One region of the Paenibacillus andongensis genome, then DNA from elsewhere that is predicted to be linked to it. Evidence: riboswitches for the same ligand, from Rfam matches in the RefSeq annotation. Region 1 holds a riboswitch; each other region holds the start of a gene.
The links. Region 1 has a riboswitch for cobalamin ahead of cobJ (precorrin-3B C(17)-methyltransferase). Riboswitches for the same ligand answer to the same signal wherever they lie in the genome.

Region 1 (4,931 bases):
GTGGATGGAAGCCAAAATAAGGAGCCATTTGGAATTGTTTATCCGGATACGTTTCCCGATATCCTTGAACCATTTGTTCCATTCGTTGAATCAAAACACCCGTGAACAGGAAATAAGGCAAAATGATGACCTTCTTTGCGCCAAGCAGCAAACAACGCTCAATCCCAGCATCCATCAGAGGTGCTGTAACTCCGATAAAAGCTGTTTCCACCCACTTCACCTGAAGCTTCTCCCAGAATAAGCGAGAGATTTTAAACAGATCGCTATTCGCGTCTGCATCACTGCTTCCACGTCCAACAATAAGTAAAGCTGTTTCATCTAAAACCTCTTTCAATTGAACTCCGAGATCTTCTACCCTGGAGGATAAAATATCCAGAATTTGTTCATGCACCCCAATAGGCCTGCCGTATGTAAACTTCACCAAAGGATATTTTATTTTCGCGTCATCAATAGAAGACGGGATATGAATTTTGGCATGCCCAGCCGCAAATAAAATAATCGGAATGACCACAATGTGAGTTGCCCCTAATTCTACACAGCGGTCAATTCCTTGCATAATCGTTGGTTGAACAAATTCCAGGAAACATGTTTCCACAATTTGTTCTTTCATCTTACTCGCAATTTCTGAAACAAAGAGACGAACTTCCTCATTCCCGCCTTCTTCCCGACTCCCATGACCCACAAATAAAACAGCATTCATCCTTTATTTCCCCCTCATTTTAATCGCCGCAAATGGCATTTTCGATAACGAAACCTACCATTTCTTGATGACGGTAGCCTTCAATTTCTTTGACACGCTTGAAAAATTTATGAAACCGTTCGTTCGGATGTCCTTCTTTTTGGTAACGTTCCACGATCCTGCCAACTAAATCGACAAGCTCCTCGGGTGCAATTCCTTCTGCAACGGGTTGAGCCGCATGTGCATTTCGACCAACTGTTTTTCCGCCAAGAAAAAGATCAAATTTCTCTTTGCGGTAGACGATGCCGATATCTTGCTGAACTGCCCCATAACAAGCCATTCCACACCCGTTGAAACCAATTTTCAACTCTTTAGGTACCTCTAGATTGCCAATACGATGGTGGATGGCTTCCGCATATGGAATAGATTCGCCTTTTTCCAAATTACAAAAGTCGCATGCTTTGATTTGGGCAACATCACCAATCGGAGATAACAATAAACCAAGCGCACTTAATTCGGATGTAATCTGGTTAGGGTTATTGGTTTGCACACGAACAATCAGTTGATGATGCGGTGAATATTCAATATCTCCACGATCTCCAACAATCTCGCCTAACGCACACAACTGGGCAGCTGTTAACTTTTTATTCGCGATACCGGGACTTACGGCAAACTCAAAGATAGATTGGGTCGCAGTCAGCTTATTGTCAAATTCAAAAGACACCTCTTCAGTCCCTTTGGATACTAGCTGCAAGGCTTCCATTGCAAGTTGTAAGGAGTTGCTAGGAGATAAATTAGGCGATGATTTCAGCTGGGAAGTTTCTTTATTTTCAGTTACCTCATCATCCATGAATTCATCTTCTTCATCGAACTCCTCCATGGATTCATCAAAGATCTGCTCATCCAATTGTTCCAAAGCCCACGGCTCAGCCTCGGATTTCAACCTTTGGTGTGGTTTAAGCGGCTGTGTTTCAGCCCCTAATGTGTATTTCCGCTGATAACCGCGCGGTGTAATCATGAGACCGTCATACAGCTTGGTTGCGGAATTTCCAATAATAATGGTCGTTAACATGCCAATATCATGATTCAACATATCAGCAAGCGTCGTCACAACAACATGCTCGCGATCTCGATACGCGCTTTTTACAATCCCAACGGGTGTTAAAGGAGAACGATGCTTTAGGAGAATGCGCTGCGTTTCCACGATTTGTCTGGTCCGTCTACCGCTTCGCGGGTTATAGAGAGCAATGACGAAATCAGCCATACCCGCAGCCTCAACCCGCTTCGCAATCAGCTCCCAAGGCGTCAGATGATCACTCAAGCTGATGGTGCAAGAATCATGCATTATGGGTGCCCCCAGCAGAGAACCAGCCGAATGAACAGCTGAAATGCCAGGAATCACTTCCACTTGAACGCCTTCATGCTGAGTCCAGCCTTGTTCCATCAAAACCTCATAAACAAGACCGGCCATCCCATACACACCGGAGTCTCCACTGGAAATAACAGCAACTTTCTTACCCTGCTTGGCTTGCCGCACAGCCTCTTGCGCACGACTCACTTCTTCCGTCATGCCAGTACGAACGACTTGCTGTTCGCTTAATAGACCTGCGATAAGATCCACATAGGTGTTATATCCAATGATAACTTCACTTTCCTGTATCGCTTCCCGTGCACGCTTCGTAATATGTTCAAAACTCCCCGGTCCAAAGCCGATTATGAGCAGTTTTCCTGACAATTTGTATCACCCTTCCCCAGAATTACACAAACAAAAAAAGCATCCCTAACATAAGTCATGTTAGAAATGCTTGTTAAATTACAACAGTTAAAAAAACCAGAAGTAACCGCTCTCTAACACTCCCTAATTCCTCGTAGGGTTATTGTGTTGTTGAATTAGGCAGGTCTCCTGACTTCATCATCCCCTTGCACCTTCCCAGGTTTGTCACCCAGTGGCATGCTGCAAGGAGTTACCGAATAAACGGCGATGTTCACAGTGGCGGGTCCGTGCCGGTATTTCACCGGTCTTCCCTTTTAACCATACACCCGAATGGATCTATGGCACCTAATTCCTTTGATATGCAATTACGATCATCCTACCATCTATCGATAGGGTTGTCACGTATTTATTCATAGATAGCCTGGTAGAGTCCTTCCATCAAACTCTGGTAACTGCTTGGATCATAGGTCACTTCAGCAAAAGAAACTTGAATGACCTTGTTGATCGTTTTAACGATAAAAAAACTATCCTCCCCACGCTCCGGGTCAATATAAGTATAGCACTCTAAGTGATTGCTTCCCGTTTTTTGACGTAAAAATTCCGTTGCTTCCGCACTCAAATTCGCATATTTAGGCATAGTTAGCTTCCTTTCCATTAAACGAAGTGATGCTATCTATTATAACGTATTTTTACCCTTTGATTCCTATCAAAACAAGAAAGTATTTCTTTAATTTTCAGAATTTTCGTACTATAATGAATCTATCAAGATATCGCTTTCATTATATGAAGGAGGAATTGATATGAGCAGTCATGAAACGAATGGATTGGTCTTTGTCTTTACGGGCACTAGCGGTTCTGGTCGTAAAACAATTGCCCATCACATTGCCAAAGAGCTTGGTTTCTCATCTGTCGTCTCCTACACAACTCGAACACCTAGACCCAAAGAAATCAACGGGAAGGATTATAATTTCATCTCGCGCAAAGCGTTCATTGACAGTGACATTGCAGGTGAATTTTTTCAAACTGTTGAAATTGACGGGAATTTCTATGGAATTAAGAAAGCGGACATCGATGAAGCGCTTCGCAAAGACGGACTTATCTATGTCATTGTGAATCGTTATGCAGCTAACCGTTTCAAGTATACATTTGGAGAAAGAGCGATCCGCTTGTTCATCTATGTCAATAAACAAACGATCATGGAACGCATGCTTGCTCGAAACACGCCAACGGACGTCATTGACCACTACATGAACCACTACATAGAGGAAGTCTCCTACCGCAAGGATTGTGAGCATGTTTTTGAGAATATGAATTTACAAGAAACGATCGGCAAAGTAAAAGCAACCATGCTCGCTCACATGCCGACTACAACTAGTTAAATGTGCCAATAACACCAAGAGACCCGGTGATCGACATCACCGAGTCTCTTTTTTACGATCCAACATTTCATTTTAATGGGGCTTTTTTCCGCTTCAAAGCCACGAATCCGCCTAATAGTGAAACCGGTACAATGACGACAAAACCAAGCAGCTCATACCATAACGGAATGCTATGATTGGTTAACATGGAATCAAATCCGATTGCAGCGCCTATGACACCAATAATGGCCGCATTGAAATATTCGGCACGCTTTGCAACCTTAGCGGCGATGAATCCGCCAAGAAACGACCAGAACAAACCAACTACCAGAAGCAAAAGCATCAGGCCTACATTCGAATATATAACACTAACATCATGCTCATCCACTGGGCGATTAGCAAAATATATACCGCCAATTAACGAAGTCGATATCAAAGTCCCCAAATTATCAACCGCTATGCCAAGCAATACACCCAGAAAATGAAATTTTCGTTCACTTTTTTGTTCAACCATAGATTCTTCTTCTCTCCTGATCACTTCGACCTACCAACCTTATCCATAATACCATGTGGCCGTCTTAGTATCCAGTTCTCACCTAGATGACCTTGCAGACTCGGCTGTCTCTTCGGCTATCATCTTCACGTAATTATTGCGCTTTTCAAGAAATTGAGTCATATATTTTGCTAAAAACAAATGATCGACAAGCTTCCCCAATCCTCCAAATGGCGAGGTGTAATCGAACGTATCTATCATCAAAGTTCCTTGTTCTACAGTTACAAACTCATGAGTATGACGAAATCGCTTGAACGCCCCTCTTACCATTTCATCCACAAAGTAATGTGGCTTCTCCATCTCTGTAATCTGGGCAGTCAATTGCTGCTTAATACCTAAGTGATAAGCTTCCCAAGTCACTGTTTCGCCACGCTCAATCAAACCCTGAGTCCTGCCTGCTAACGCTCTTTCCTTCGTATGAGAGGTTGATTCTGCATGGATATCTATACTCCTTGCCAAATCAAAACACACTTCAATAGGTGCATGAATAAGTAACTCCTGACGTATAATCGGCATTGACTCCTCTACTTCCACCAAGTTTCTATCGGATAATCCGCAGCATCAACGGTGACCGTTTGACCTATTTTCGGTGTGACAATTGACACTTTGTTAGCATGCGCTGCCCTT
Region 2 (4,931 bases), 2.8 Mb from region 1:
CATACTCGACAAGACGGTGATCACAGAAAGGGACGCGAACTTCAAGTCCGACGGCCATACTCATACGATCCTTTCGATCGAGAAGTGTCGGCATGAACCGGGTAATGTTCAAGTAAGACATTTCCCGCATACGGTTTTGCTGCTGTGTTTCCCCAGCTAACCGCGGCACTTCGCTGAGCGCTTGCTGGTATCGATTACTGACATACTCGACGGGTTTGATCCAATCCACAAGATCTGGAGCCAGCAGGTCGACGCGATTGTTCAGTTTCAAAGACCAAGGGAACGTACCCGCAGCCAACGCTTCTTCGTTATGGAACCAGGGATATCCGCCGAATATTTCGTCAGCTGCTTCGCCGGAAATCGCAACCGTCGCTTCTTTTTTGATCTCACGACAAAATAAATAAAGAGACCCATCAACATCAGCCATTCCTGGTGTATCGCGGGCAAATACGGCAGTTTTCAGAGATTCCACAAGCTCGGGTGTGTCGAATTCAATATAGTGATGCTCAGTTCCTAGATGCTCCGTCATCCGTTTAATCCAAGGTGCGTCTGAATTTGGCTGAAAGATGTTGGCTTTAAAATGCTTGTCGTTATCTTTGTAATCAACGGAAAAAGTATGCAAAGCGCCTTGCCCGCTTTCCTTGTAGTGAGCAGAGGCAAGTGCCGTAAGCGCACTAGAGTCAAGACCACCTGATAGAAGGGTACAGATGGGAACATCAGACACAAGTTGGCGCTGGGATGTATCTCTAAGCAGTTGCTGAACTTGCAATGCCGTAGCAGCGATATCGTCGGAGTGCTGGTGGCTTTCGAGCTTCCAATACGTGCGAATGGATAAGCCATTGCGGTCAAAAACAGCGCATTGACCTGGTTTGAGCTCAGACATGTTGCGATAAATCCCATGACCAGGTGTGCGAGCCGGACCTACTGCGAAGATTTCAGCCAAGCCTTCCGCACCGACCTCTGCTTGAAAGTCGGGGTGTGCGAGTATGGCTTTTGGCTCTGAGCCGAATAGAAGCACACTATTTTGATGAGAATAAAAAAGCGGCTTTACACCGAGCCGATCTCTGACCAAATAAAGAGATTGTTCCTGATCATTCCAAGCCGCGAAAGCGAAAATGCCATTAAGTCGATCTACACAGGCTCTCCCCCATTCAATAAAGGCAACAAGCAGCACCTCTGTATCACAGGTCGTGCGGAAATGATGCCCACGAAGTTCGAGTTCCTTTTTGAGTTCAGGGGCGTTATAGAGTTCGCCATTATATACGATCGTATACGTGTAGTCTCCTTGTTTCCGTACCATAGGCTGAGCGCCGTTTTCCGGATCCATTACACTAAGACGTCGATGGCCGAGGGCACAATGCTGTGAAATCCAAGTACCAGAAGCATCAGGTCCACGCAAATGGAGCGTTTCCGTCATATTTTCTAGAATGGACGGGTACCCGGTCAAGTCTTTCCGCCAATCTATCCAACCCGTTATTCCGCACATAGACGTTCCTTCCTTTCCTTATAAAGAGAGCATGATGATAAAAGGTATGCAAACTGAAGGCATATAATGTCTGTCCAGGAATGGGATGGACGCAGTCAACCGGACGGATTTTGTGTTTTGTAGACAGGCCTGATACAATAAATCCAATTCTTACTTACTAAATGACAAAGGTGATGACCATGAAAAAGAAACACTCCAAAGCACAAATTGACTATTTGGCCTCAAGAGAACACTTCCTGCAAATCAGTAACCAAGCCGATAAACGAATTGCGGAATTAAAAGAAGAAGGTAAAGAAGTTGGGCAAGCGGAAATGGAAGAAATTATTGAGCGTGTCGGCTTGCATCGTGCTTACAATGAACTTACCCAAGCGGAGAATGTCTTGATTAACTGGACACAAACGGCTATCAAAACCGAACCGGAATTTATTCAAAATCGCGCTAATTTTGAGGGATTATACGAAAAAGTCAAAACAGATGCAGAAGCAAGAGGCGCGATTCTTAATCTTGCCATGCGTTTAAATTTAGAGCTTGCGTGACATTCTAAAGGGGTAGTGCCATTCTTTCTTCAGGAGGCGAATGCTCATGGATAGTCATTTCATTAGCAAGCTGCACGACAAGCAGAGGAAAGCCGCGAAGAACTTCAGGACTCAAGGTGACGGTCAGCCAGGCAGTAATTTGCCGCACAAGAAGCACTAAAGTCTAATGGCACCATCAAGAGCCTGTAGGGAGATTTCCTTACAGGCTTTTGCTTTTGTGTTCCCTTTGCCTTCGTCCCTTATGGGTATTTTATACAGCATATTTGGTGCGGTATCTCTCCATACTAATCAAGTGATCATTATTTCAACTCACAGGAGGATGAATCCTATCATGAGCAAAAAGAAAAGTATGGACCAGCGGACACAAAGCACAATCGATCATTCGAAGCAATCTTCTCGCATACAGTCCAATCTGGATTCAACAGAACCTGGGCATCATCAGCCGAATCGTCCTTCCGTTTGAATGAGTGATTTGTATTCGTAAATACAGCTTCCGATGAAGTCCCTACCATTTGGTGGGGGTTTTTCCTTGTATGTAGATAGAGTTATAAGGTATGATGATTGAGTTTAAAAGATTTGAATAAGCTCATGCAATTTCATATTCGAAATAGGTGCTTACATCCGCTTTCCAATCGCAGAGTAAGCTTAAAAGGGAAGATCGGTTAGAAGCCGACGCGGTCCCGCCACTGTAACAGAGGAGTCAACGTCTCTATGCCACTGATCGACTAGATTGGGAAGGCTGACGTTCGATGAAGATCCTGAAGCCAGGAGACCTGCCTATTTCAGCAGCACATTATATACCTACGGGAGATAGGGAGGTGTTCTTATGAGTACGTGGGATCTATCCACAGTCCAACATCATGTACTTATTTGTAACGGGGGATCTTGCCTGAAACATTCAGGAGATGAAACAACACTAGCCATTCGAGATGAAATTTCGAAGCATGGAGCCGAGCATCTTATACATACTACGCGGACTCGATGTAATGGCCGCTGTCAGGATGCAGGTGTCGTCACCGTTTATCCGCAAGGGATTTGGTACAAGGAAATGACACCAGAGACGGGGAGAAGGCTTGTTAGAGAACATTTACTAGAGGGGAAACCGCTCAAGGAACATATGACTTATGATTTTGAGGAACGCTTTGTGCCAACCGGAAAAGGGAATACGGGCATAAGTCGCCTACAAAGTAAATAAATAAGTATTGGCTTAATAGAGCAGAAGAGGTTGATCATCCAGTAGGATGATAACTTTCTAATGCTCTATCTGTTAATAGGGAAGGTTTCGTTGCCTAATTTCTAGCTGCGATAATTATATGGACATAGGATTGGATAAATATAGATTTGAAAAATTATCAACGAAGCGTACTTTTTTACATACGATCTTGATGAAAGATTTTTTTTAAAAAAAGCCGTCATGATAGGCGACTAAGATTGCATGAATAAAGCACTTCTGATTGACACAAAAACTGTTGGAAATACTGTTTCGTTATTGTATTGATATTATATTTTCAGACAACAAAAAAGATCGCGATTTCTCGCGATCCTTTTGTCTTGCATGAACGTCCCAGGAGGGATTCGAACCCCCGACCGCACGCTTAGAAGGCGTGTGCTCTATCCAGCTGAGCTACTGAGACATAAACCTCTTCTTACCTAGCGGAATGAATCCGTTTAGCGAAGCGAGAGTTAATATATCATATCGTTTTATAGGAAGTCAACCCTCTATTCATAATTATTTTGCAATCACTCTGACAATCAAGTAAACTGTCTCCAGCGAGACCATGATTTCTGAGGTGATCATCATAACAGACCCATCCATCAATAACTTAATTCTTTTTCCGAAAACAGAGCAATATTACGAAGAGGAACTGACTCGGTTTCTAAAAACAGAGCAGTATAGTGATGCGCTTCAACTGCTAACTTTTCTACTGCAATTTCCTACAGTAGACCCTCATAAAGCCGAACAATGGGAAGCTCTGCGGAACTGGCTGTATACCATGTATCCGGAATCCATGTTCCCCATGACGCCGCCAATGGAAGAGGACCTAGAGGAAGAAACAGATTTATTACGGCAATACATACAAGAAAAGACAGCCGATGATGGGGCCTTTGCGCTTAAGCTTCTGAATATGCTGAAAGACGGTACGTTGGAGCAGCAAGTCAACGCCCTTGAACAATTGGCGTTCATCGATCAATCTGACGTAAGCCAGCGTGTAAAAGAGTGGTTGTGTGAGAAGCCGCGGCACCCTCACATTCAGTTCAAAGCTTTGCAGGCGCTTAAACAGATGGGTGAGCGAGGATTTATCGAATTCCCCAAGAATGGGGAAAAGATCCTGGTCGAGATCGAAGAGACACCGATGTGTCCGGAGGATTTCCCATCACGTATTCGTGATATGATTCGCAGAGTCGGGGACATTAGTGAAATTAGCCAACCTGATTTTGTTTATTTTGCCAAACAAACCTGGCAGGAATTTCTAGCCTATGCCTATGGGACTTCGATCTATACTGATCTACAGAATGCGGAAGAAGGTGCTGTAGATGTGTGGGCATCTGCCCTGCATGCTATTCTTCAGGAGAAATTGTTTGGTACGGTGAATCGTGAAGAATTACTAGAAAATTACGGGATTGTCGATTCCATGAAGCTTCAGTGGAAACGAGCTAATCTGGTGCTGCAAGCGTTTGTGAAGCAGTTTAATCCGGATCCATCATAAGGCAAGAAGTGCTGCCTTGAAATGAAAATCTTATATGGTATAATAGAATGGTTGTAATGAGCGTAACGTGAAAATATGTCATCGTACATTTTTGGAGGGGAAAGCATAAAATGAAAGCAAGTTGGGAAAAAATAGAGAAGAACGTAGGCGTTCTTGAAGTGGAAGTTGGCGCAGAGCGCGTAGCAGATGCTTTGGATAAAG
Region 3 (4,931 bases), 2.8 Mb from region 1:
CGTTCTGATCAGGAAGTCGATCCAAAAACATACGTAAAGCTTTGGCTCGATGGCTCATTTCATTCTTCTCTTCCACGGATAGTTCTGCCATCGTTCTCCCAAGAGCAGGGATATAAAATAAAGGATCATAGCCGAAGCCGCTCTCGCCACGTTCTTCCCCAATGATGAAACCACGGCAAGAGTCCTCCGCTTCAATCACCTCATTCGCTACTGGATCGATAAGCGTAAGCGCGCAAACAAAGGAAGCTTCGCTAAGAAGCTTTGGGTGCTCTCCATCAGCAGGCAATCCGTCTACAGGATCTACCTCGCTTAATGCTTGCAGCAGCTTAGCATTATTGTCTGCATCCGTAGCATTCTCTCCAGCGTACCTGGCTGAATAAACGCCCGGTTCACCGTTCAAAGCGGCTACACACAAACCGGAATCATCGGCAAGAACCGGCACATGGAGATGTGCCGAAATGATCTGCGCTTTGATCCGTGCATTTTCTGCAAACGTCGTTCCGCTCTCCACGATTTCCGGAAGATCTGTATAGTCCGTTAAACAGCGAACTTTGTATCCTTTTGCTCCAAAAAGCTTCTCAAACTCTTTGACTTTGCCCTCGTTACGCGTTGCAATGACGACAAAATTACTTTGTAGCTGCATGGTGTACACCTCGAATGCGATCAGCGATCGGGCCTAAAACGTTAGATTGCTCTTCAATCATCGTATGGATGCCAGTTTCAGCGAGAGCGAGCAATTCATCCAGTTCTTTACGGGAAAAAGGAGCATCCTCGCCAGTTCCTTGGATTTCTACGAATTGACCCTGCCCCGTCATCACGACGTTCATATCAACTTTGGCATGTGAATCTTCTTCATAATTCAGATCCAGCCGCGGTGTTTGGCCGATAACACCAACACTCACAGAAGCCAGAAAGTCGTTAATCGGGAATTTGGCTAATTTCTTGTCTGTCGAAAGCTTGTCGATGGCAAATGCCATGGCAACAAAAGCACCGGTAATTGACGTAGTACGCGTACCGCCATCCGCTTGAATAACATCGCAATCGAGTGTGATGGATCTTTCGCCTAAGGCTTCCAAATTCACCACAGAACGAAGCGCACGGCCAATAAGACGCTGAATCTCCATCGTACGTCCACCAAGCTTACCTTTGGCAGCTTCACGCTGATTTCTAACCTGCGTAGCTCGAGGCAGCATCGAATATTCGGCTGTAACCCACCCTTTCCCTTGACCTTTCATAAAAGGTGGAACGCGTTCTTCAACCGTCGCTGTACAAATCACTTTGGTATCCCCGACCTCAATAAGCACCGAGCCTTCCGCGTGTTTTATATAATGAGGGGTAATTTTCATAGGTCGCAGTTCTTGATTCGTTCTACCGCCAATTCTCATAAATGTTGTTCTCCTCCTGTTGCTTCCATCAGAAGCTTGTTCCTACGCCCCATTGTAATGTAGTGTAGGGCTTTTGTAAAAAAAATAGGTTACTATCCCCAAATTTTTCTTTATTATTTCCAAATTGGGGTAAAAACCTATATTTTTTTCCTTAAGGTTTTCTGGAATCTGGAAGTTGCAAAATTTCAATTATTTATCTCAAACGAGAACTCGATACTAGCACATTCTATCACATGTTAATGTCCGGCACGAAATTGATTCTAAAGTTTTGGCATCCATAGGCTAGCATAACTTTGGATTTATCCACCTTTACATAACCCTGGAACATTGCGTTGTATCATCTGTTCAGGATGAACATCGAAGCCGAGTGTTATTTGATTTACAAAAAGCTCTGGACAATTACATACGATAATAATAAAGAGGCCATAGCATTGAATGCTATGGCCTCAAAATCTATATACGCATAAAAATCATTACACCCAATACAAAGCTATACGCAGCAGTTAGACAACCAACTACTCGATACACAGAAAGTCGCAATCGAGCTTTTAGAAAACCTATGACTGCTAATAAAGCAATCAGAGAAGTAGATAAAATCAAACCGAACACAAAGGAAAAAACGACAGATCCTCCTAAAATCATTGTACTCATTCCAGCAGCCGTACTAAGCAGTAAGATTTGCGTAGGTGTCTCAGCGCCGAATCCATGTATGATTCCAACTAAAAACGCACCAGCATGTCCGATTGTTTTTTTCGTTGAAGAAACTTGAACGACTTCTTTTTTCAATACTTTCGCAGCAACAACGTACTTTAATTGACGAATCCCCTCAAGCGCAACACTCCATTTGCTTCGCAATTCAAATCCATTCCACTGGCGAATCAAAGTGATAAACATCCAGATACTAAGTAAAATAAGCGTTGATGCTACTAGGAGTTCCATTGTCGAATCAAGCCAACTAGGAATATTTTTGCCTAAGACAATTGCACTCAAACCAAGAACAAGGATAACCAAACCATGACCAAGAGAATACATAGTTGCAAGCAGCATGCCCTTTCTAGCTTTTGTTTCTACCCCAACCAAATCCGTAATGGCTGCAATATGATCCCAATCAACCCCGTGCCTAAATCCCAGTAATAATGACGAAAAAATAATAACCAGATACTCGCTACCCATCGTTCATTCCTCCTTGTTTTGTTTTTAATTCCAAACAAAAAAACCTTGACCATTGATGGCCAAGGAAGCAGATCATTATCAAACAAAGACAGAAAAATCCCGTATTAATAATATTCTACACCAGCCCCTTTCCTCGAAGGACGTCTACTGTAACGCTACTAGGTAGGTCTCCTGGCTCTCAGATCAAAGCTTCTCTCTCCCTTCCCCATTACATGAGTGGATTCTTAGAAAGTTGCTCCCTGATTACAGTGGCGGGACCGCAGGGGACTTTCACCCCATTCCCTGTTACCCTCTTTGTCTCCAAAAAGGCACCTAGTAACTACGACAATATTCGGTTGTTCATTTTAAAATAGCACAGAGCTGAAAAGGGATCAATGTAATTATTTAGTTATTTAAAGTTATGACTAGACAACGCTGAGAAAACCCCTAGGCAAGCGCCTTGTCAAAGACAGCACGTTTGCATAGAGGTCGTTAGAACCGGGCAAGCTTTTTAAAGCTTAGCCGGATTAATATGCGCAGGTTTCGTTACAGGCTTCACAGCGCCATCCACTTTTATTTGCACTTGCTTAAAGCTTGTGTTCTCCGTCAATGAAAGAATAACGGACTGCATAGCCTCAGCAGATGCTTTCTGATCGGCGCCAAGGAATTTATTGGAGAAGTCAACGGTTATAACGCCATCCGCGGGCTTAATGCTCTTCACTTCCGTTGTAGCATTCAGAACAGCAGCCAGACCCTTCTTCTGATCAGGCCCTTTGATCAACTGTTCGACAACCGCTTTCGCGACATCATCCGTTCTTTTGACGAGCCTTGTAACAGGTACATAATATTTGTAATTCTGATCATTTTGATTCAAGAAATAGAGTGTGACCGGTGTGGATTGGCCAAATTCAGCGTCCTCAGCCTTCTCGATGTTGATCCCCATCGAGCGTGCAAGCGGTGTATCCAGCGGTGTCTTCCCTTTCGGCATCTCCTTCAGATCTTTCCCGTCTACACGCAGCTGCACTTTCTCTACGGTGGGGAAGCTCGTCAGGTTCCAAGTGATAGCTTCTAAAATTTTTCTCTCATTTGCCCCATCATAATTGAGGAACTCCTTAGAGAAATCAACAATGGCACGCTTGTCTGATGTGACATTCAAACTTACGACTTTCGTACCTTTAGGCAGCAGAGCCTCAAAACCAGATGGAAGCAAACTTGCAACAGGTCCTCCGTCCACCATATACTCGAGAGTCGTTTTGGCGACAGACACCGTCTTCGGCAATCCAAGACTAAGCGGAGCCACGAAGCCTTTACCATCTTTCACATAAACCGTCATCTGCGATGAATTGTCTTCGATCATATCGATCGTAACGGCTGCTGATGTCGTCTTCGCGTCAGCTCCCGCACCCGTTGTCGGAGGTGCATCGATGTCACTTTTCTTTCCAGTGCCCAGAACCGAACATCCCGTGGTCAGCAAGGCAATAACCCCCGCGATAGCGGCTGAACGAATCCAATGTTGATGTTTCATTAGCTTATTTCCTCCTCCAAGTTTTCGTAGACAAAAGAAGCATCTGCCTATATTTTCTTAACATGGCCTGTACACTGCTTTTTCGTATTATTATGTATACGAGGCTTTGTCCGATTTATAACTACTTTTTGTCCACATTCGAAAAAAAGTCCTGCACCGGAAATTAAGCCCTGCGGCGTCCAGTAAGACATGACAATAAGTCAAATCGCGGGAGCTGCTTTCGGCATCTTTTTAAAGATATGCTATACTCAAAAATAAACAATTGACCTAATTTGGAGGCAATGCGATGCGAACATTCCTTAAAGAAAAAGCAAACATTTTCAATGAATTCCGTGAAGAAGTGTTCAGTCACTATTCCCAAGCTGTCATCGAAGAAGCCGTTGCTCGCCTACTCGTCGAGATTAAAGGAATTAAAAAAATTCCGTATGAGACGATCACAACAACTCTACTAGGTGTATTAAGCAAAACAGAAACCTATAACGTGATGTCCACGCTCATGGAGCTGCAAAAGAAGGTCAAGCATGATTCCGAGCTGCTAGCTAGCATGAAGGACCCTGCTTATAATGTTCATCGTACCATCGCAATGTCCATTTGCGGTTTATATGGCAGCGGCGCGATTTCTCTTTTCGGATTTATGGATTGTAAATTCCGCTTCTTCTTTCCGACCAAACGACCTAAATCTTTCATTTCCAAAGGGATCTGCGCCATTGTTGCATCAACGGCCAGTTCAATCATTTCTGAAAATGTGAAAGAGGATTATACCGAACGTAACCTAGCACTGTTCGCATCAAGAGGCGTGGCATTGGAAGACATGGTGGATATTCTGGATCAACTTCAACGGCCTTATAATCCGGATATGGAGCGCAGCC
Region 4 (4,931 bases), 1.6 Mb from region 1:
CGTGAAATGAAACCTTCAGGTATACGGAAGTTTTTTGATTTGGTGAGTAACAGCAAGGAAGATATTATTTCTCTTGGTGTAGGGGAACCGGATTTCTCGACACCATGGCATGTTCGTGAAGCTGCTGTGCATTCCTTGGAACGCGGTAAAACGAAATACACCCCAAACTCTGGTATTCCTGAGCTTCGTGAAGCGATTGCCGATTACCTTCATACGTCTTTTAAAGTGAAATATGAGCCGTCGAATGAAGTCCTGGTTACGGTTGGAGGAAGTGAAGCGATCGATTTAGCTCTCCGAGCTTTGATAACGCCGGGCGACGAGATTCTTATACCTGAGCCTTGTTATATTTCGTATTCCCCTATCACAAGTATAAGCGGCGGTGTAGCTGTTGGGATTGAGACCTTCGCAAAGGACCAGTTCAAGTTGACTGAGAAAGCTCTTCGCGACGCGATTACGCCACGCTCCAAAATATTAATTCTCTGCTATCCTAGCAATCCGACAGGCGGTATTATGACCTATGAGGATTGGCTTCCGATTGCCAAAGTCATCGAAGAGAATGATCTTATTGTCATTTCCGATGAAATATATGCAGAGCTGACTTATGGTCAGAAGCACGTGAGCTTCGCGGCTATTCCTGGCATGAAAGACCGGACAATCTTGGTTAGCGGGTTCTCCAAAGCTTTTGCCATGACAGGCTGGCGGATGGGATATGCTTGCGGTCACCATGAACTTATTTCGGCGATGACCAAAATTCATCAATATACGGTGATGTGCGCACCGGTCATGGGCCAAGTTGCTGCTCACGAGGCTTTGACGAATGGTATGGAAGAGAAAGATCGGATGATCGAGTCCTATAACCAGCGCAGACGTTTGATCGTAAAAGGGTTCCGAGATATTGGTCTTGAATGTCATGAGCCGCAAGGCGCATTCTATGCATTTCCAAGTATTGTCGCTACAGGATTAACTTCAGAGGAGTTTGCGCAGCGGTTATTATTTGAGTCAAAAGTTGCTGCTGTGCCTGGTGATGTGTTTGGTTTAGGTGGAGAAGGCTTCTTACGCTGCTCGTATGCCTATAGTGTTTCGCAGCTAAATGAAGCATTGGAGAGAATTGGCAATTTTATGAGAAAATTGTAAGTGCTAACGTAAATAAATATGTTCATTATTGATGAAAACTGGTATTCTTGTAGTAAGGAGGGATGAGCATGGCTTTTATGGAATATCAACTATCAACCTATCAAAAACATTTTCAAATTCGTGAACAGGATTTCGGACAACGTTGGTTAACCAAGCGTGCGAAGAAGAAAAACTCCCTTACCTTATTAGAAGAAGAGATTCATTCTCTGCGACGAAGGTTAGAACAGATGGTTTTTGATGGGGAAGAAATGACATCTGATTCCGTCGTTGAATTGAGCACAATACTAGACCAAAAAATAAATGAATATATGCATAATGGGAAAAAAAGTCGGTGAAAACCGACTTTTCTCACGACTATCGATGGATTCAGATAACAAACGGAGGTACGCTCACAACATGAAAGTGAAATGGCTGTTGGTTATGATGGTGGGGCTTATGGTGATGCTTACGGGTTGCGGCGGGCCGAAGCCGGATGTATCTATTTTTATTATGGGCTCGAATGGTTTTCCAAGTGAAGCGGGGGACAAGCTGGAGAATTCTTTGAAATCCAAGGTGGGCGAGGTTCCTACAGTCAAAGTGAATACATCACCTATATTCTCGTTGGAAAAAATGATTGTGGAGCTAGCTGCCGGGGGCAATGGCATCTTCATTCTTGGCGAAGATCAATTCAAATCACTAAGTAATCAAGCGGGTTTCGTTTCTTTGGATGATACCATCAAACCTGAAGATTATCCGGATGGCGTTATTCAAATTGCTGAAGAGGGTAAGCCTGCTGAAAAGCATCTATATGGTATTCCTCTTGCAGGAAACAAATGGATGAAAGAGCAAGGTTTTGAAGGAAAAGGCTTGGTGGCTTTTATTCCTCAAAATGCTCCAAAGATGAATGAGTCGTTGCAAGTGCTCAAAATAATTGCACAAAAGTAACAAGAAGTCTATAATCGACAAATAGATTGATAGTAAAACATGCAGCCATAGGTGCTGGTAAGCTCACTTACGAAGAGATTGCCACTTAAAAGGGAAGCCGGTTAAAGTCCGGCGCGGTCCCGCCACTGTAATCCTGGCATGAACTGCCGGGAGAGTCAGGATACCTGCCCATGGTGCCGTTTACGACATCCTTCGAGGAAAAGGATCGCGTTAAATCAGGAAGCTACCCTAGATATTGCTGAGCGCCGCGATTTATCGTCCCTTTTGTTCCTTCGAGAACAAAGGGGCTTTTTTGTTAGGGTCAATCGACATAAATTGTTTAGAGAGAGGGTTTGCCAGATGAAAAAGAATTCAGTAAAAAAAGCACTTATTCTTACAGTAGCGTTAACAACAGCAATGAGTCTAGCAGCTTGCGGTAAAAAGGAAACGGAAATCACTAATCCGTCTAAGCTTGGCGGGGAAGGGACCAAAGCTCCTGCTGCAACGACGGCACCATCATCCGCAGCCAAAAAGACGGTCTATCCATTGAAAATAAAAGATGCTACGGGCAAAGAGTTTACATTTGATAAAGCGCCTGAGCGTATTGCATCGGTGTCCCCGGCAGAGACTGAAGCCCTTTTTGCAATAGGGCTGGAAGCTAATATTGTTGGTGTATCTGATTATGATGATTATCCAGAAGCGGCGAAAACGAAGCCGAAACTTGGCAGCATAACGAAGCCTAATCAAGAAGCCGTGATCGCTTCTAACGCAAATGTTGTGTTTACGGGGGTTTCGATGAAACCCGATACAGTAGAAAAGCTGCGTGCTTTGAATATCAACGTGTTTAAAGTGGAGCCGAAAACATTGGATGATGCCATTGCGAATATTCAAACGTACGGAATCATTACGGATCATCAGGAGCAAGCGGAAAAAGTGGTTGCCAAGATGAAAGCGGACCGTCAAAAGGTTGTTAATGCAGTGAAAGACGTGAAGCAAGAGAACAAGAAAAAGGTATACATTGAATTTGCCCCGGGATGGACAGTGGGCAGTGGCGAGTTTATGGATGAATTGATCAAGATTTCTGGCGGTGTTAACGTTGCAGGAGACAAAAATGGCTGGTATGAAATCAGTGAAGAAAAAATCATTCAACAAAATCCAGGTGTAATTCTGTTCGCCAATGGGGTTGTCGATAGTAAGAGCAAGAAACCACTTGATGAAATTATCCGATCTAGAAGTGGTTGGGATACCATTGATGCCGTGAAGAACAAGCAGGTGGTCGGCCTCGACCAGAACATGCTCAGCCGTCCGGGTCCAAGACTGACCGATGGATTACTTGAAATGGCGAAAGGCATTTATCCCGAACTGGTGAAATAAAATGAAAAGAAAATTAATGCTGTGGGGAGGAGTAGGGGTTATACTCCTTCTTCTTTCTATTGTGGCGAGCTTGTCGCTAGGTGCTGCTAATCTACCGGTTCTGCAAATTGCCAGTATTCTCGCCAAGCATATCCCTTGGCTGGGAGATCACATCGATGCCACCTGGCCGCAGTCGTCGGAACAAATCATCAATAAAGTACGATTTCCCCGTGTATTACTGGGGATTCTTGTAGGGGCCTCACTCTCAATCGCAGGGGCAGCTTTTCAAGGTGTGCTGCGCAATCCACTTGCGGATCCTTATGCACTCGGTGTATCCTCGGGGGCTTCTGTAGGAGCCGCATTTTTAATCTATTTTGGATTGCAAGTGGCGTGGTTTGGGCAATGGTCGATACCTATTGTTGCCTTCGTAACGGGACTTATTTCTTTATTTCTGGTTCTTAAGCTTGCTCAGATCGAAGGGAAGCTGAAGATGGAGACGCTTATTTTATCAGGCGTGGTCATGCAGGCTTTTCTAGGGGCAATCGTATCCTTCATGGTATCTATTTCCAACCAAGTTATTAATGAAATTATTTTCTGGCTAATGGGCAGCTTGGCCATGCGAGGTTGGTCGTATACGTATATCATTTCGCCTTATTTAATTATTGGTTTTGTCGTGCTGCTTAGCTATGCAAGGTCGTTAAATTTACTGGCTTTGGGTGAGCGGCAGGCGTCACATCTCGGTGTGAATGTAGAGCGTACGAAGTTGATCGTGCTTATTGTAGCTACATTTCTTACTGCTGCTGCGGTATCGGTTGCTGGTGTAATCGGCTTTGTTGGGCTCATCGTGCCACATTTAGTACGACTATTGGTTGGTCCGGATTATCGATTGATTATTCCATTGTCCGCAATTGGCGGCGGTATTTATGTCCTCTGGGCAGATACACTTGCCCGTACCCTGCTAAGTCCAACCGAAATTCCACTTGGGGTCATCACGGCATTTCTGGGCGCGCCATTTTTTGCTTATTTGCTCCACAAGGATAAGAAAACGTTAAGAGGTTGATCAAGATGATTAAAGTGGAGCACCTTTCCCAAAGCTTTAGGGAACAACAAGTGCTGGAGAACGTCAGCTTTGAGATCAAGCAGGGTGAGTTTTTTGGGATTATTGGGCCAAACGGCAGCGGTAAGTCGACGCTTCTCCGTCTCATATCAGGGATCGATCCTGTTAAAAACGGAAGTGTTGACTTGGATGGCCGGTTAGTATCCTCCTATTCACGGAAAGAGCTGGCTAGATGGCTTGCTGTCCTCCAGCAGGATGCTCTGCCTCCAGTTGGCTTTACGGTCCGTGAAGTGGTGGAAATGGGGCGGTATCCTTTTCAAAATTGGCTTGGCGAGGAGTCGGCTGATGCGGAAGGTTTAATTGAGGGGATTGTCCGGAAGCTGCATTTGGAACCGCTGATTGATCGAACAATCGAGCGTCTCAGCGGTGGTGAACGACAGCGTGTTGCGCTTGCTAAAGTGATGGCGCAGCAGCCGCGACTGCT

Region 2: it holds a riboswitch for cobalamin, as region 1 does, so the genes downstream of both, NYR53_RS08655 ((2Fe-2S) ferredoxin domain-containing protein) here and cobJ (precorrin-3B C(17)-methyltransferase) in region 1, are expected to answer to the same signal.
Region 3: it holds a riboswitch for cobalamin, as region 1 does, so the genes downstream of both, NYR53_RS08620 (HoxN/HupN/NixA family nickel/cobalt transporter) here and cobJ (precorrin-3B C(17)-methyltransferase) in region 1, are expected to answer to the same signal.
Region 4: it holds a riboswitch for cobalamin, as region 1 does, so the genes downstream of both, NYR53_RS27925 (ABC transporter substrate-binding protein) here and cobJ (precorrin-3B C(17)-methyltransferase) in region 1, are expected to answer to the same signal.

Annotation. Positions count from the first base shown of each region.
Region 1 covers NZ_CP104467.1:4,671,782-4,676,712, forward strand. Annotated here, with positions in the region: gene NYR53_RS21355 (sirohydrochlorin chelatase) at 1-700, opposite strand, end outside; gene cobJ (precorrin-3B C(17)-methyltransferase) at 720-2,414, opposite strand; cobalamin riboswitch at 2,556-2,757, opposite strand; gene NYR53_RS21365 (hypothetical protein) at 2,800-3,030, opposite strand; gene NYR53_RS21370 (guanylate kinase) at 3,194-3,772, shown strand; gene NYR53_RS21375 (hypothetical protein) at 3,840-4,265, opposite strand; gene NYR53_RS21380 (SRPBCC family protein) at 4,344-4,820, opposite strand; gene NYR53_RS21385 (MBL fold metallo-hydrolase) at 4,829-4,931, opposite strand, start outside.
Region 2 covers NZ_CP104467.1:1,870,069-1,874,999, forward strand. Annotated here, with positions in the region: gene asnB (asparagine synthase (glutamine-hydrolyzing)) at 1-1,486, opposite strand, end outside; gene NYR53_RS08640 (hypothetical protein) at 1,666-2,022, shown strand; gene NYR53_RS08645 (DUF4023 family protein) at 2,069-2,182, shown strand; gene NYR53_RS08650 (hypothetical protein) at 2,354-2,485, shown strand; cobalamin riboswitch at 2,615-2,817, shown strand; gene NYR53_RS08655 ((2Fe-2S) ferredoxin domain-containing protein) at 2,849-3,217, shown strand; tRNA gene NYR53_RS08660 (tRNA-Arg) at 3,583-3,656, opposite strand; gene NYR53_RS08665 (hypothetical protein) at 3,801-4,730, shown strand; gene tig (trigger factor) at 4,841-4,931, shown strand, end outside.
Region 3 covers NZ_CP104467.1:1,864,720-1,869,650, reverse strand. Annotated here, with positions in the region: gene NYR53_RS08630 (XTP/dITP diphosphatase) at 1-643, opposite strand, end outside; gene rph (ribonuclease PH) at 627-1,385, opposite strand; gene NYR53_RS08620 (HoxN/HupN/NixA family nickel/cobalt transporter) at 1,839-2,558, opposite strand; cobalamin riboswitch at 2,703-2,889, opposite strand; gene NYR53_RS08615 (GerMN domain-containing protein) at 3,049-4,062, opposite strand; gene NYR53_RS08610 (phosphatidylglycerophosphatase A family protein) at 4,349-4,931, shown strand, end outside.
Region 4 covers NZ_CP104467.1:6,247,575-6,252,505, reverse strand. Annotated here, with positions in the region: gene NYR53_RS27940 (aminotransferase class I/II-fold pyridoxal phosphate-dependent enzyme) at 1-1,134, shown strand, start outside; gene NYR53_RS27935 (aspartyl-phosphate phosphatase Spo0E family protein) at 1,203-1,469, shown strand; gene NYR53_RS27930 (type 2 periplasmic-binding domain-containing protein) at 1,531-2,058, shown strand; cobalamin riboswitch at 2,091-2,244, shown strand; gene NYR53_RS27925 (ABC transporter substrate-binding protein) at 2,398-3,411, shown strand; gene NYR53_RS27920 (FecCD family ABC transporter permease) at 3,413-4,450, shown strand; gene NYR53_RS27915 (ABC transporter ATP-binding protein) at 4,456-4,931, shown strand, end outside.